DNA from 2 places in the Halomonas sp. DP5N14-9 genome. Region 1 is predicted to be linked to the other one. Evidence: predicted binding sites of a transcription regulator. Region 1 holds the regulator's gene; the other holds the start of a gene.
The links. The regulator FNR, encoded in region 1, switches genes on or off when oxygen is low (the NO sensors DNR and NnrR bind a similar motif). The targets are predictions, from matches to a motif close to TTGATNTANATCAA.

Region 1 (7,440 bases):
CGCTATCACCTGGAGTATGCATGAGTGTCGAGGCAGCCCCCCAGGGCAAGCTGCCTTGGCGTCAATGGTTTCGCTTGGGAGAGTACCCGATGCTGAGAGCGATCAGGCGTGTGGCCGACAGGCGTCGGCAGGCCGATGGCGATTTCGCCTGGCTGTTCAATCCCTATACCGGCGACGAGCTGGTGTCCCTGGACTGCGAAACCACCGGCCTGGATACCCGTCATGCGGAGCTGGTGTCCATCGCTGCGGTGCGCATTCGTGACGATCGCGTCTTGACCAGCGAGTCGCTGGACCTGCGGCTCGCGCGTCCTGCCAGTCTGAGTGGTGACTCCATCTGTATCCATCGCCTGCGTGGGGTCGACCTGGAAGGCGGCCTCGAGGTGCGCGAGGCCTTGACGACGCTGCTGGAATTTATCGGCAATCGCCCATTGGTCGGCTGGTGTATCGACTTCGACCTGGCCATGCTGGATCGCTACCTGAAGGCGGAGTTTGGCTTCTCGCTGCCCAACGCCACCATCGACGTGGCCCAGCAGTACCGCAAGCGGCTGCGCCGAAGTCACCCGGAAATCGAGGTGCAGCCGACCTTTGAACAATTGGCAGAGCGACTTGGAGTCCCGATCATGGGACGCCATACGGCCCTGGGCGACGCCGTCACCACGGCGCTGATGCATCTGCGCCTGGAAAGCGGGGCACTCACGGCGCCATCGCGCTGACCCGTTGCCGTCATCCGCGCTGACCCGTTGCCGTCATCCGCGCTGACCCGGTGCCACCCGCACCGGCAACCATTCACCTGCAAGGAGATCCTGTCATGAGTCTGCACGCCATGTTGACCCTTCTCGAGCCCACGCTGCTGGCGCTGGGCCTGGTCTCGGTGCTGGTGGCCTACCTCCAGTACTATCGCCGTACCCGGGACCTGTGGGGCATGGTCAAGTTCTGGGAGAAGCGACTGACCCTGACCGTGCGCGAGTTTGGCTGGCAACGTGCCGGCATCCTGCTGCTGTTGCTGGGCGTGGTGGTGCGCTATCTGCTGGCGCTGAACGTCGTCTAGGGCTTGTCTGAAAAGTGCCCGCGCTCGGTAATACGGCGTTAAAAATCGGATCAACATGCTCATTTACACCCCGTAAACTGCGCTTTCTCACCGATTTTTGCCTTGTCTAACCTTCGCTCGTCGACTTTTCGGACAGCGCCTAGGGCCTGGCTGACAGGCACTTGCGTTCTTCGACTTGCCGGACCAGACCAGACCAGACCAGACCAGGCCACGACGCGCAAGGGCGCCACTACGGCGGTGTCGTCCCTGGCGGTTTCCGATGTGCCGCCGACGAAAAGCCCCCCCCCCTTATTGTCCTCGCCGGGGTAAGCGGTCGCTGACCTCTTCGCCACTAAAGCGTCCGGATGGTAGACTGGCGCCTCTTTCATTTTCAGCCGTGATGTCCCGCTCCCATGTCGCCACAGTCCGCCTCCGCCACCCTGTTCGATCCCCGTACCCCCGAGGATGACCATCTCTCGATCGATGCCGGCGACAGCCCGGCCGACCCTGCTGCGGATGGCGACCAGACGGAAGCTCACGTTCAGGCCAAGGCACGGCGTGAGTTCAACAAGCTGCAGAAGCGCCTGCGCCGCCAGGCCGGCAACGCCATCATCGACTACGGCATGATCCAGGAAGGCGACAAGATCATGGTGTGTCTGTCTGGTGGCAAGGACAGCTACACCATGCTCGAGATCCTGCGCAGCCTTCAGCGCAACGCGCCGGTCAACTTCTCGCTGGTGGCGGTGAATCTGGATCAGAAGCAGCCGGGCTTTCCGGAGCATGTGCTGCCGAACTATCTGGACAGCATCGGCGTGGACTACCACATCCTCGAGCGCGACACCTATTCGGTGGTGAAGGAGAAGACGCCGGAGGGCAAGACCACCTGCGCGCTCTGCTCACGCCTGCGGCGCGGCTCTCTCTATGGCTTCGCCGAGGAGATCGGGGCGACCAAGATCGCCCTGGGCCACCACCGCGAGGACATTCTCGAGACGCTGTTTCTGAACATGTTCTTCGGTGGCAGCCTCAAGGCGATGCCGCCCAAGCTGCTCTCCGACGACGGCAAGAACATCGTCATCCGCCCGCTGGCGTACTGCCGCGAGGCCGATATTCAGGCCTACAGCGAGGCGATGGAGTTCCCGATCATCCCGTGCAACCTGTGTGGTTCCCAGCCCAACCTGCAGCGCCAGGTGGTCAAGGAGATGCTGGCCGAGTGGGAGGTCAAGCATCCCGGGCGCCTCGAGAGCATGTTCAAGGCGGTGACCAATGTAGCGCCGTCGCAGCTGGCGGATCGGCAACTGTTCGACTTCGAGGGGCTGGAGGCCGTACAGGCCGAACGCCAGGCCCGGCGCATCGACGTGGTGGATGCCGGCTGATCTCGCCAACAGCGAATGTGCATGACGCCATGACAGCAAAAGAGGCCGCATCTCCGGATGCGGCCTCTTTCTTGTCACACGCCATCTACTACGCTTTGCTTTCCAGATCCTGGGTACCGGGCGCTGCTGGCCAAGCCCGGCACACTGCCGCCAGGCCCGCTCAGGTAACTTCGGTGTCGGCCAGGGTCGACAGCGCGGTCAGGTCGAGGATATTGACCTCACGTCCCGATACCGCCACCAGATCCTGCTGCTGGAAACGCCCGAGGATACGGCTGACCGTTTCCACCGCCAGCCCCAGGTGATTGCCGATGTCGGCGCGGGACATGGACAGGCGGAAGCTGAACGGTGAATAGCCGCGGCGGCGGAAGCGGTCCGACAGGCCGAGGAAGAAGCAGGCCAGGCGCTGATCGGCGGTCTTGCGTGACAGCAGCTGCATCATCCGGCGGTCCTCTCGCAGCTCCTTGCTCAGGGTGCGAAACAGCTGGGCACGCAGCTCCGGTAGGGTCTGGGTCAGCGCATCGAGGCGGTCGAAGGGAATCTCGCACACCGTTGTGGTCTCCAGCGCCACCACGCTGCCGGGATAGCGGCCGTCGTCGATGCCATCCAGACCAACCAGTTCACTGGGCAGGAAGAAGTTGGTCAACTGAGCTTCGCCGCTGCCTTCGGTGGTGATCTGCTTGAGACTCCCCGATCGGACCGCGAAGACGCTGGTGAAGCGATCTCCCTGCTCGACCAATCGTGTGCCTTTCTTGATCGGCGGGTGACGACGGATGATGGAATCGAAGCGCTCGAGGTCGGCGGTCTCCAGCGACAGCGGAAGGCACAAGGAACTCAGGCTGCAGGACTCACAGCGAGTCTCATGCAGCATGGGACGCCGCCGATCTTGGGCCGTAGGACTCATTCGCAGCTCCTGTGGATCTGGGATCGATATTGACTGGGCCATGGGGAGAACAGACGTCGCCCGTACAGCACGTTGATGGCACTATTCTACACCCTCAGATCAGCTAAAAGTGGCGTCTACCTCTTTAGGATTAATAACTTAGAGGTAGGATGCGTCATTGATGCAGCCCAGTCCAAAGTTGCCAGACGGCAAAGGCGATGATCATGCCAGCGGCGACAAGGCGTGTTGCCCGATGCGCCAGCAGGGCCTGCATTTGTCTGGCGGCGAGGCCCGTCACCACAAGCGCCGGAAGCGTACCAAGACCGAAGCTCGCCATCAGCAGTGCGCCCTCGAGGGGCTCGGCCCGTGCCAGGCTCCAGGCCAGCATCGAGTACACCAGGCCACAGGGCAGCCAGCCCCAGATGGCGCCCAGCGCCACCGCCTGGGGCAGACGCACCACCGGCAACAGGCGTCTGCCTGCGGGTTCCAGGTACCTCCAGAGGTGACGTCCCAGTGCCTCGACGTGACGCAGGCCTTTCCATAGATCGGCAATGTAAAGCGCCATCAGGATCAACATCAGGCTGGCGACGATCTGCATCAGGCCACGCAGGGTCGGCGAAAGGCCGATCACCGAACCCAGGGCGGCAACTAGAGCGCCCGCCACACAGTAGCTGGTGATACGACCTACATTGTAGCCGAGCACAAGTGTGCTCACCCGCCAAGGTTGACGCATGCTGGGTGGGATGGCAAAGGTCAGGGCGCTCATGATACCGCCGCACATGCCAATACAGTGTGCACCGCCGAGCAGGCCAAACACGAAGGCCGCCATCATGGGAGGCAGTTCCAGGCCGGTAGGGTTCACTCAGGCCCTCTGGACGATGGACCACGATCGGATGTCTGCGCAGGCGTTTCGGAAGAGGAAGCGCCGTCATCGGCACCGCGAGTGTCGTCCTCATCCTCGAACAGGATGCGATAGGCGGGGCCTTCGAGGTCCTCGAACTGGTCGTTGCGCACCGCCCAGAAGAAGGCCCAGACCGCCAGGCCCAGCAGGATCAACGACAAGGGTATCAACAGGTAAAGGATGCTCATGGGCCGGGGCTTGCGGTGACGGGTGAAGGCGTCGCGGTCCGCCTGGTGCGTCCACGTCGCAGACGCAGGGCATTGCCGATGACCAGCAACGAGCTGAGTGACATGCCGATGGCGGCAAGCCATGGGGGCACGAAGCCCAGCGCCGCTGCGGGCAGCGCCACGACATTGTAGAGCACCGACCAGGACAGATTCTGGCGAATGATGCGACGGGTCTGACCGGCCACCTCGATGGCTTCGACGATACCCGTGAGCGGTTCGCCCAGCAATACCAGATCGGCGCGGGTGCGGGTGAGGTCGCTGGCCCCGGCCATGGCGATGGCAAGGTCGGCGCCGGCCAGTACCGGCACGTCATTGATGCCATCACCGACCATGGCCACCTTTTCACCCTGTGCCTGTCGCGCCTTCAAGTGCCCGAGCTTGTCCTCGGGGGTGGCCTCGCCACGCCACTGATCGACGCCCAGCGTGCGGGCAAGCTGGCCGACGTTGACTGCGCGGTCGCCCGACAGGATCTCGATGGCAAGCCCCCGCTGGGCGAGGGCGGCGAGGGTCTCGGCGGCGTCGTCACGGGGCTGATCGTCGAGCTTGAACCAGGCCTGGGGCTTGCCTTCGCAGGCCAGCAGCAGCCAAAGCCCTGCGCCAGGGAGCTCAGTAACGGGTTGGCCCAGGCAGGCAAAACCCGGCTGGCCCAGTCGCCAGCGCCGGCCGTCGATCACGCCTTCCACGCCCTGACCCGGGTGATTGCGCAGTTCGCTGGCCTGGCAGCTGGCGTCGCGCCAGGCAGCGAAGGCACGGGCGATGGGGTGCTCCGAGCCGGTCTCCAGTGCCGCCGCCAGGGCCAGATGCCGGCGCTTGGCGGCAGGGTCCATCTCGCCATTGTTGGCGCTTCCTTCGTCGTCGCTCAGCGGCCGGTGTTCGGCGAGTTGCATGCGACCCCGGGTCAGGGTGCCGGTCTTGTCGAAGACGACGCGATCGAGACAGGCCAGGGTCTCCAGCGCATCGGCTCGGGTCACCAGTACCCCGGCACGTCTCAGCCGACCGTGGGCCACGGTCAGGGCGGTGGGGGTCGCCAGCGCCAGGGCGCAGGGGCAGGTCACCACCAGTACCGACAGGGTGATCCACAGGCTGCGGCTAGGGTCGATCAGGCTCCAGACCAGCGCCACCAGGGCGGTGATGACCAGCAGGTTCAACACGAAGCGATGGGCCACCTGCTCGGCCAGGCGGGCGATACGTGGACGATGGGCGAAGGCACGGTCGGTGAGATCGAGAATGCCGGCGGCGCGGGTGTCGTCGCCGACGCGGGTGACCATCACTTCGATCGGGCTGTCCATGCACAGGGTACCTGCGTGCACGGTATCTCCCTGGCGACGCAGGCAGGGCAGCGATTCGCCGGTCAGCAGCGACTCGTCGATCTGGGCCAGGCCCGAGGTCAGGTTGCCGTCCGCGGGGATCTGGGCGCCGGGGCTGACCCGAACCCGGTCACCCGGGACCAGCCGACTGGCGGGGATGACGCGTTCATCGCCATGCTCGTCGAGGCGCACCGCAGCGCTCGGCAGGGCACTGGCCAGGGCATTGCCGCTACGGCCGTAGTGGGTACGGGCGCGAGACTCCAGGTAGCGTCCGAACAGCAGGAAGAAGGTGAACATGCTGACCGAGTCGAAGTAGCGATCACCGGAGTCGCTCACGACCGACCAGGTGCTGGCGATAAAGGCACCACCGATGGCCAGGGCCACCGGCACATCCATGCCCAGCACGCGGGTTCGCAGATCGCGCAGGGCGCCGACGAAGAAGGGTTGGGCCGAGTACAGTACCACCGGAGTGGTCAACGCCAGCGATAGCCAGGCAAACAGACGCTCGAACTCGCTACTGAGATCACCGCCGTCGACGTAGTGCGGGATGGAAAACATCAGCACCTGCATCATGCCGACGGCCGCCACGATCAGGCGTCTTATCATCTGGCGCGACTGTTGCTTGAGCCGCTGCTGAGCCTGGTCCGGCTCGTAGGGCTGGGAGGGATAGCCGATGGCAGCCATCTCGGCCAGCAGGCGCGACAGCGACAGGCGTTCGGGATCCCAGCGCACCTGAAGGCGATGCTGGGAAAGATTGACAGCGCAGCTCTCCAGGCCGTCGAGGGCATTCAGGCGGTGTTCGATCAGCCAGGCGCAGGCGGCGCAGGTGATGCCATCCACCGCCAGGGTCGCTACCTTGGTGTCGCCATCCTGACGCACGAAACGATCCTGCAGGCCCGGATCGTCGAATACCTGATAGCGGGCCTCGTCGGCGGGTGTCGGCGATGGGCGCTCCGGCAGGGCGGTGCGAAAGCGATAGTAGCTGTCCAGGCCGCCGCCGACGATGGCCTGGGCCACCGCCTCGCAGCCCGGGCAGCACAGCGGATGGCGCTGGCCATCCAGGGTGATCGACCAGGGTGCTGTGGCCTCCACCGGGGCGCCACAGTGGTAGCACGAGGCCGCCATCAGAGTCCCGGTGTCAGGCGCACGGAGGTCTCCCGCGGGAACTCTGCCTCGCCGGTCAGGCGCCATTCAGGCTGTCCTGACGCGCCTTCTGCGTGGGGCTGCAGCTGAAGGTACCAGCGATAGCGCAGATTGCGGTCGAGGGTGCCGACATAGTGGCCTGCACGGGTGTGGGTCAGCACCAGTGCCCGGTCGCGGGCGCCATCGGTGGGGAACTTCAGCGCCAGATCCAGCCGCTCTGGGCGTTCGTCGCCATCGAGCGTTACCACCACGTCGCCGGTGGTGGCGTCGATGCGCAGCTCGGCCGCCAGCCCCAGCGCCTCGGCACGTTGCTGCTTTTCGAGCTGGACGTTGATGGCCAGACCTTCCTTGTAGTAATCGTCCGGCACCGAACCGTCGAAGTAGCGGATCGAGAAGGCCAGGTAGACCATGCTGAAGGTGACCGACGACAGCAGCAGGGCGATCAGGAACCAGGGCCAGAACTGCTTGTACCAGGGCGGCACCTGGGGATCGGACAGGGACATCAGGGGGTAACTCCTATAAAGCGGCTTTCACGTTCGATGGCCACGGACGGATCGTCCTCGGCGAGGACGCGAACGCTGA
Region 2 (7,440 bases), on a different contig from region 1:
TGCGCGACGAGTACGGCATCTACATGGTGCGCTCGGGCCGCGCCAACGTCGCCGGCTTCTCCCAGGAGAACCTGCCGTACCTGGCCAAGGCGGTGGCCGCCGTCAACGACTGACGCCCTGCCAGCGGGCTGTGCCAGCCAGCAAACGACGCCCGGGCCTGTCCCGGGCGTTGTCGTATCCGGACGAACTTCCCGGCGCCACCGAGCGCAACCACCATTCCTGCAAGCCTGTTTCTGCAAGCCATCGGCTCTGTCCGAAAAGTCGACGAGCGTAGGCAGGTTTCGCAAAAGCCCTAGGCGCAGTCCGAAAAGTCGACGAGCGAAGGTTAGACAAGGCAAAAATCGGTGAGAAAGCGCAGTTTACGGGGTGTAAATGAGCATTTTGACCGGGCTGGCGCACCAGACGATTTTTAACGCCGTATTACCGAGCGCAGGCACTTTTCAGACAAGCCCTAGCCCAGGCCATGCTTGGTGGCCCACACCGCTGCTTCCACCCGTGAGCGAAGATCCAGCTTCTTGAACAGATGCTTGACGTGGACCTTGACGGTGCCCTCGGCGATGTCCAGCTCACGGGCGATCATCTTGTTGGACAGGCCGCGAGCCAGGGTCCGCAGGATGTCCCGCTCCCGAGCGGTCAGGCACGACATGCCGTCGTCGCCCCCTGCCGGCAGCTCGCCCTTGACCACGCTGGCCAGCAGCGACGCCATCTGTGGCCCCAGCACCACCTGACCCTGGGCAGCCTCGCGAATCAGCCGCAGCACCTCCTCGGGGTCCATGTCCTTGAGCAGATAGCCATCGGCGCCTTCCTTGAGCGCGCGCACCACGTCGTCGTCGGAGTCGGACACGGTCAGGATCACGATGCGGCTCTTGACCCGGGCGTCACGCATCCGCCGGAGCACCTCGATGCCGTCGATGGGCTGCATGTTGAGGTCGAGCAGGATCAGGTTGGGTTGCAGATCGACGGCCTTGCGCACCGCCTCGGCGCCATCCGAGGCTTCACCGACCACCACCAGACCAGGATCCATGTCCACCAGTTGACGCACCCCACGCCGGAACAGGGGGTGATCGTCCACGATCATCAATCGAAGCATGCTCATAGTGCTATCTCCAGAGTGGTTTCACCCGACCCGCTGCCGGGCAACACGTTCAGCAGGCCACGTCGTCGCGACCTCGCGCCCGTGAAAGCCCATCACTCGGACGCCACAGGTAACTGCGCCAACAGACGCGGCAGAAAGCGGACGGTCACCACGGTGCCGCAGGGCTTGATGCCCCTGACCGTGAGCTTTCCACTCAGGCTTCGTGCCCGCTCCTCCATGATCGCCATCCCGTGGGACATGGATGGATCGGATTGCGGTCCGATGCCTACACCGTCGTCCGTGACCGAAAGTTGATAGTGCCCCGTGTCGTCGACGGCGAGGCTGATGGTGCAGTGCCGAGCACGTGCATGGCGGGCCACGTTGGACAGCGACTCGCGCACGATCTGCAGCACATGAATTTCCTCGTTGGGGGTCAGCGACAGCCCGCTCCACTGGCCTTTCAGGGTCAGCTCGAAGTCACCCCGCTTGGAGTACTCCAGCACCGTTTCCTCCAACGCCGCTTCCAGACCCGACTCATGGATGCGCAGACGAAAGGTGTTGAGCAGCTCCCTGAGCTGGCGGTAGGACGAATTGAGACCGTGCCGGAGTTCCGCGACCACCTGCGCCACCTGCTCGTGGCGTTGCTGATCGAGCTGCATCTGTAGACGGGTGACCTGGATCTTCAGGTAGGACAGCGACTGCGCCAGCGAGTCGTGAAGCTCTCGCGCAATCACCGCGCGCTCATCCATCAGCGCCAGACGACGCTGTTCGTCGGCTTTCTCGGACAGCGACAAGGCCGCGGCAATCAGCCCGGCCACCGTCTCCACCAGCTCGATCTTCCACTGGGCAAGCATATGGCCGGGAGGCTGATGGACACGCAACTCGCCAAAATCCCGACCCGCTTCGCGCACCCTGACCGCGTATTCATTGCCGTTGGCATACAGCCCGGCAGCCGCCTTGTCTGATATTTCACGCCCGCGCGATGGTGCCTGAACGAAAGCGCTTTCCGCGCCGGGGCGAGAGCTGAGTCTGACAATATCCTTGCCATTGCCTCCCATGGACAGGCGCAGCTCGAAGGGGCCTTCGTCGGTCACCGCCTCAAGCTGGCGCAGCACTTCCTCGAGCTCTTCCCGGGTCAGCGGAGTGACCCCATTGAGACGCCGCGCGGTCAGATAAAGCATACGCAACGCATCATTGCTGCGCTTCAGTTCATGGGTCTTCGCCGCGACACGCTTTTCCAGCTGACCGTACATTTCCGACAGGCTGGCATTCATCTTGTTGATTGTTCTGGATAACAAGCCTAACTCGTCGTTACCTCGGTAGATGGTTCTCCCCGAAAAGTCACCGACCATCACGCCATTTACAACGCGAATAAGGTCACGAAATGGCGGCATGACACCGCAGACTATTCGATAGACAACCATCACCATAAATATCACGAGAACGGCGAGTGATACCCCCTGAAAAACCTCAAGAAATACGACCTTTGACTCGGCATATTCTTGAAGCCTTCCCACCAAAATATCGACCTTGTCGACGAACTCGGCGACCTTATCATCCAGCCGAAAGACGTCACCACCTTCGAAATCCACCGTGTTGGGACGCAGGGTTTCGTGCCAGCACTCCACCACCCTGTCGTAGGCCTCTCTGAGCGGATCATCGGCGTCCACCGGAATCAGCGCGATGATCGCCCCGGCAGCCAGCGTGGCCTCCATCTGTTCGTGCTGCCAGCGTCGCCTGGGGTGATCCGCCGGCAGCAACTCCGACGTCGCCAGCAGTCGATAGGCCTGCATTCGCAGCGAGCCCGCCTGGTTGATGGCGTCGGCGTAACCTCCCGCGCTCTTTGCGATGACGATGGAGCCCAGCAGGCTGACCAGGGCCAGACAGGATATCGCCGCCATGGCGACCAGCATGCGCAGCATCAGTGATCGGCGCAGGTAAAAGGCGCCGTTCATCTACCACACCTTCCCTTTTTGACCCAGATCAAGGGTTTCATCATCTAGAAGTTTCCGGAATGTCGCATCCATCTGAGAGGGCAGATAATACGTGACGATCACCTCAAAAACACCCGGATACCTCCATGGAGGTAATTAAGCAAATGCGCTGGATATAGCACGCAATTCTCTTGACCACAATCAAGTGCCATACAGATAAATTGTAGCAAGGTTTAGGGGCCGAACCGGCACCCCTAAAGAGGAAAGCACATGCTCCAACATGACACCGTACCCCGGCGTCAGCAGAACAGAGCGCTAGGCCTATCCACACTCGCCTTCACTCTCTGCTTCGCCGTCTGGACCCTGTTCTCGATTCTCGGTATCCAGATCAAGGAGGACTTCGCGCTCTCCGACACCCAACTTGGCCTGCTGATGGCCACTCCCGTGCTGACGGGTTCGATCAGCCGACTCTTTCTCGGTGTACTGACTGACCGCTTCGGGGGCCGCTGGGTCTTCGGCCTGCTCATGCTGGTCACCGCTACCTGTGTCTACCTGCTGACCTTCGCCAACAGCTACGTGATGCTGTTGGTCGGCGCACTGGGTATCGGCCTTGCCGGTGGCTCCTTCATCGTCGGCGTGGCCTACACCTCGGCCTGGTTCGAGAAGGAACGCCAGGGTACGGCGCTGGGCATCTTCGGGGCCGGTAACGTCGGTGCCGCCGTCACCAACTTCGGCGCGCCCTTTCTGCTGATGGCCATGGGCTGGAAAAGCACCGCCCTGGTCTACGCCACCATCATGGCGATCATGGGCGTGGCCTTTATCCTGCTGGCCAAGGAAGACCCCCAGAATCAGTCGCGCAATGCCGTACGTCTGCCGTTGTCCGAGCAGTTCGCGCCCCTGGCCGACCTGCGCGTGTGGCGCTTCTCGCTCTACTACTTCTTCGTCTTCGGTGGCTTCGTCGCCCTCGCCCTTTGGCTGCCCCACTACCTGATCGAGGTCTACGGTCTGAGCCTCTCCGCGGCGGGTATCGTGGCGGCGCTATACACCATCCCGGCCTCGCTGTTCCGTATCCTCGGCGGCTGGATGTCCGACCGCTACGGCGCCCGTCGCGTGATGTACTGGACCTTCCTGGCCTCGGTCATCTGCACCTTCCTGCTGAGCTATCCGCCCACCCAGTACGTCGTCGATGGCGTCCGTGGTCCGGTCGAGTTCACCTTCGCCATGCCGCTGGTCGGCTTCATCCTGTTGACCATGGTGCTGGGCTTCTTCATGTCGCTGGGCAAGGCCGCCGTGTACAAGCACATCCCGGTCTACTATCCCAAGAGCGTCGGCCTGGTCGGTGGCGCCGTCGGCATGGTCGGTGGCCTCGGCGGCTTCTTCCTGCCGCTGACCTTCGGCATGCTCAACGATGTCATCGGCATCTGGCAGAGCTGCTTCATGCTGATGTTCGTCGTGGTTGCCGCCGCGCTCATGTGGATGCACTTCGCCATCCGCAAGGCCGAGCGTATCGAGGCCCGCGATCGCTGCGAGTCCACCGACCTGCCCGAGCTGTCCACCCCGAGCCGTTTCGTGCTCGAGGACTGGCGCCCCGAGGACGAGTCCTTCTGGCAGTCCACCGGTCGCAAGATCGCCACGCGTAACCTGTGGATCTCCATCCCCTGTCTGCTGCTGGCCTTCTGCATCTGGATGGTGTGGTCCATGGTCGTGGCCAAGCTGCCCCAGGTAGGCTTCGAGTACACCCCGAACCAGCTGTTCTGGCTGGCGGCCCTGCCGGGTCTTTCCGGTGCCACTCTGCGGATCTTCTACAGCTTTACCGTGCCGATCTTCGGCGGCCGTCGCTTCACCGCGATTTCCACCGCCTCGCTGCTGCTGCCTGCTCTGTGGATCGGCTTCGCCGTCCAGAATCCCGAAACGCCCTACCTGGTGATGGCGATCATCGCCCTGCTGTGTGGTTTCGGTGGCGGCAACTTTGCGTCCTCCATGGCCAACATCGCCTTCTTCTATCCCAAGCGTGAGAAGGGCAAGGCCCTGGCCATGAACGCCGGCCTCGGCAACCTCGGCGTGTCGGTGATGCAGTTCCTGGTGCCCGTGGTCATCTCCACCGGCAGCTTCGTGATGTTCACCGGCAGTGGCCAGCCGATGTCCGACACTGATCTTCTGTGGCTGCAGAACGCCGGCTTCGTGTGGGTGCCGTTCATCGCCATCGCCACCGTTGCCGCCTGGTTCGGCATGAACGACATCGCCAGCGCCAAGTCCTCCTTCAAGGAGCAGTCGGTCATCTTCAAGCGCAAGCACAACTGGCTGATGTGCATCCTCTATACCGGCACCTTTGGCAGCTTCATCGGCTTCTCCGCCGGCTTCCCGCTGTTGACCAAGACCCAGTTCCCGGCCATCGATGCCCTCCAGTACGCCTTCCTCGGCCCGTTCGTCGGCGCCCTGAGCCGTGCCTGGACCGGTGGACTGGCCGACCGCTTCGGTGGTGCCCGGGTCACCTTCTGGACCTTCCTGACCATGATCGGCGGCGTGATCGGCGTGTTGTTCTTCCTGATGAACAAGGACATGTCGATCGCCTTCTACGGCTTCTTCGCCTCCTTCATGCTGCTGTTCTTCGCCACCGGCGTCGGCAATGCCAGCACCTTCCAGATGATCCCGTCGATCTTCCGCAAGGAAGTGCCGCGGCTGATGCCGAACCTGACCGCCGCCGAGCAGCTGGTCCACGCCGAGCGCGAATCCGCTGCCACCATCGGCTTCACCTCGGCCATCGCCGCCTACGGCGCCTTCCTGATTCCGAAGTCCTTCGGTACCTCGATCTCGCTGACCGGCGGCGCCGAGGCGGCACTGATCGGCTTCATCGTGTTCTACGTGTTCTGCACCGCCCTGACCTGGTTCTACTACAGCCGCAAGGGCGCGGAGATCGAACTGAACCTGGATGCGGGTCCCACCCGCAAGCCAAGCGCCGGTGCGGCTCAGACCCAGCACTGACGTTCCCATCAAGACCGTGACATTCGAGTCCACAAGGACCGTCTAGCCAGGCCCCCTTCGGGGGGCCTTTGAGGAGACCTCCATGAGTCATTTTCTCGATCGCCTGAGATACCTGACCAAACGTCCTCCGGAATTCGCCAACGGACACGGCGAAACCCGCGAAGAGACACGTGACTGGGAAGACGGCTATCGCGCCCGCTGGCAGCACGACAAGATCGTGCGCTCCACCCACGGGGTGAACTGCACCGGCTCGTGCAGCTGGAAGATCTACGTCAAGAATGGCCTGGTCACCTGGGAAACCCAGCAGACCGACTATCCGCGCACCCGCGCCGATCTGCCCAACCACGAGCCCCGTGGTTGCCCACGTGGCGCCAGCTACTCCTGGTACCTGTACAGTGCCAACCGCCTCAAGTACCCGCTGATTCGCCAGGAGCTGGTCAGCCTGTGGCGACGCGCGCTGGACAAGCACGCCGACCCGGTGGATGCCTGGGCCTCCATCGTCGAGGACCCGGTCCTGGCCAATCAGTACAAGCGTGCCCGCGGCATGGGCGGCTTCGTCCGCGCCGACTGGGACGAGGCGCAGACCCTGATCGCGGCGGCCAACGTCTACACCGCCAAGACCTACGGTCCCGACCGCATCATCGGCTTCTCGCCGATCCCCGCCATGTCGATGGTCTCCTACGCCGCCGGCGCCCGCTACCTGTCGCTGATCGGCGGAGTCTGCCTGTCGTTCTATGACTGGTACTGCGACCTGCCGCCGGCCTCCCCCCAGACCTGGGGCGAGCAGACCGACGTGCCGGAATCCGCCGACTGGTACAACTCCGGCTACATCATCGCCTGGGGTTCCAACGTGCCGCAGACACGTACCCCGGACGCCCACTTCTTCACCGAGGTGCGCTACAAGGGCACCAAGACGGTGTCGATCACCCCGGACTACGCCGAGGTCTCGAAGCTCACCGACGAATGGCTGTCCGCCAAGCAGGGCACCGACGCCGCCCTGGCCATGGCCATGGGCCACGTCATCCTCAAGGAATTCCACCTCGCCTCGCCCAGCGTCTACTTCACCGACTACGTCAAGCGCTACACCGACATGCCCTTCCTGGTGGCCCTCGAGCCCCGCGAGGACGGCACCTACGCCCCGGGCAAGCAGCTGCGTGCGGCCGACTTCGACGCCTCGCTCGGCCAGGAAAACAACCCCGAGTGGAAAACCGTCGCCTGGGACGAGACCCGTGACCAGCTGGTGGTGCCGCGCGGTTCCATTGGCTTCCGCTGGGGCGAGAACGGCGACGACGAAAAGGGCAAGTGGAGCCTTGAGTCACTGGACGCCGACGGCCAGGAGATCGACCTGCGACTGTCGCTGGCCGACGCCCACGACAGCGTCGCCAAGGTGGCCTTCCCCTATTTCGGTGGCATCGCCCACGAGCACTTCGACCACGTCGAAGGCAACGA

Region 2: KUW00_RS08955 (nitrate/nitrite transporter) is a predicted target of FNR. The motif match lies at 3,049-3,062, and genes of this name have one in related genera.

What each region holds. Positions count from the first base shown of each region.
Region 1 covers NZ_JAHVHR010000002.1:346,307-353,746, reverse strand. Annotated here, with positions in the region: gene KUW00_RS03205 (DUF294 nucleotidyltransferase-like domain-containing protein) at 1-24, shown strand, start outside; gene KUW00_RS03200 (3'-5' exonuclease) at 21-713, shown strand; gene KUW00_RS03195 (hypothetical protein) at 809-1,048, shown strand; gene ttcA (tRNA 2-thiocytidine(32) synthetase TtcA) at 1,441-2,400, shown strand; gene fnr (fumarate/nitrate reduction transcriptional regulator Fnr) at 2,561-3,301, opposite strand; gene KUW00_RS03180 (sulfite exporter TauE/SafE family protein) at 3,456-4,142, opposite strand; gene ccoS (cbb3-type cytochrome oxidase assembly protein CcoS) at 4,139-4,369, opposite strand; gene KUW00_RS03170 (heavy metal translocating P-type ATPase) at 4,366-6,840, opposite strand; gene KUW00_RS03165 (FixH family protein) at 6,840-7,361, opposite strand; gene ccoG (cytochrome c oxidase accessory protein CcoG) at 7,361-7,440, opposite strand, start outside.
Region 2 covers NZ_JAHVHR010000013.1:50,116-57,555, reverse strand. Annotated here, with positions in the region: gene KUW00_RS08970 (aromatic amino acid transaminase) at 1-113, shown strand, start outside; gene narL (two-component system response regulator NarL) at 452-1,096, opposite strand; gene KUW00_RS08960 (histidine kinase) at 1,189-3,030, opposite strand; gene KUW00_RS08955 (nitrate/nitrite transporter) at 3,280-5,991, shown strand; gene KUW00_RS08950 (nitrate reductase subunit alpha) at 6,074-7,440, shown strand, end outside.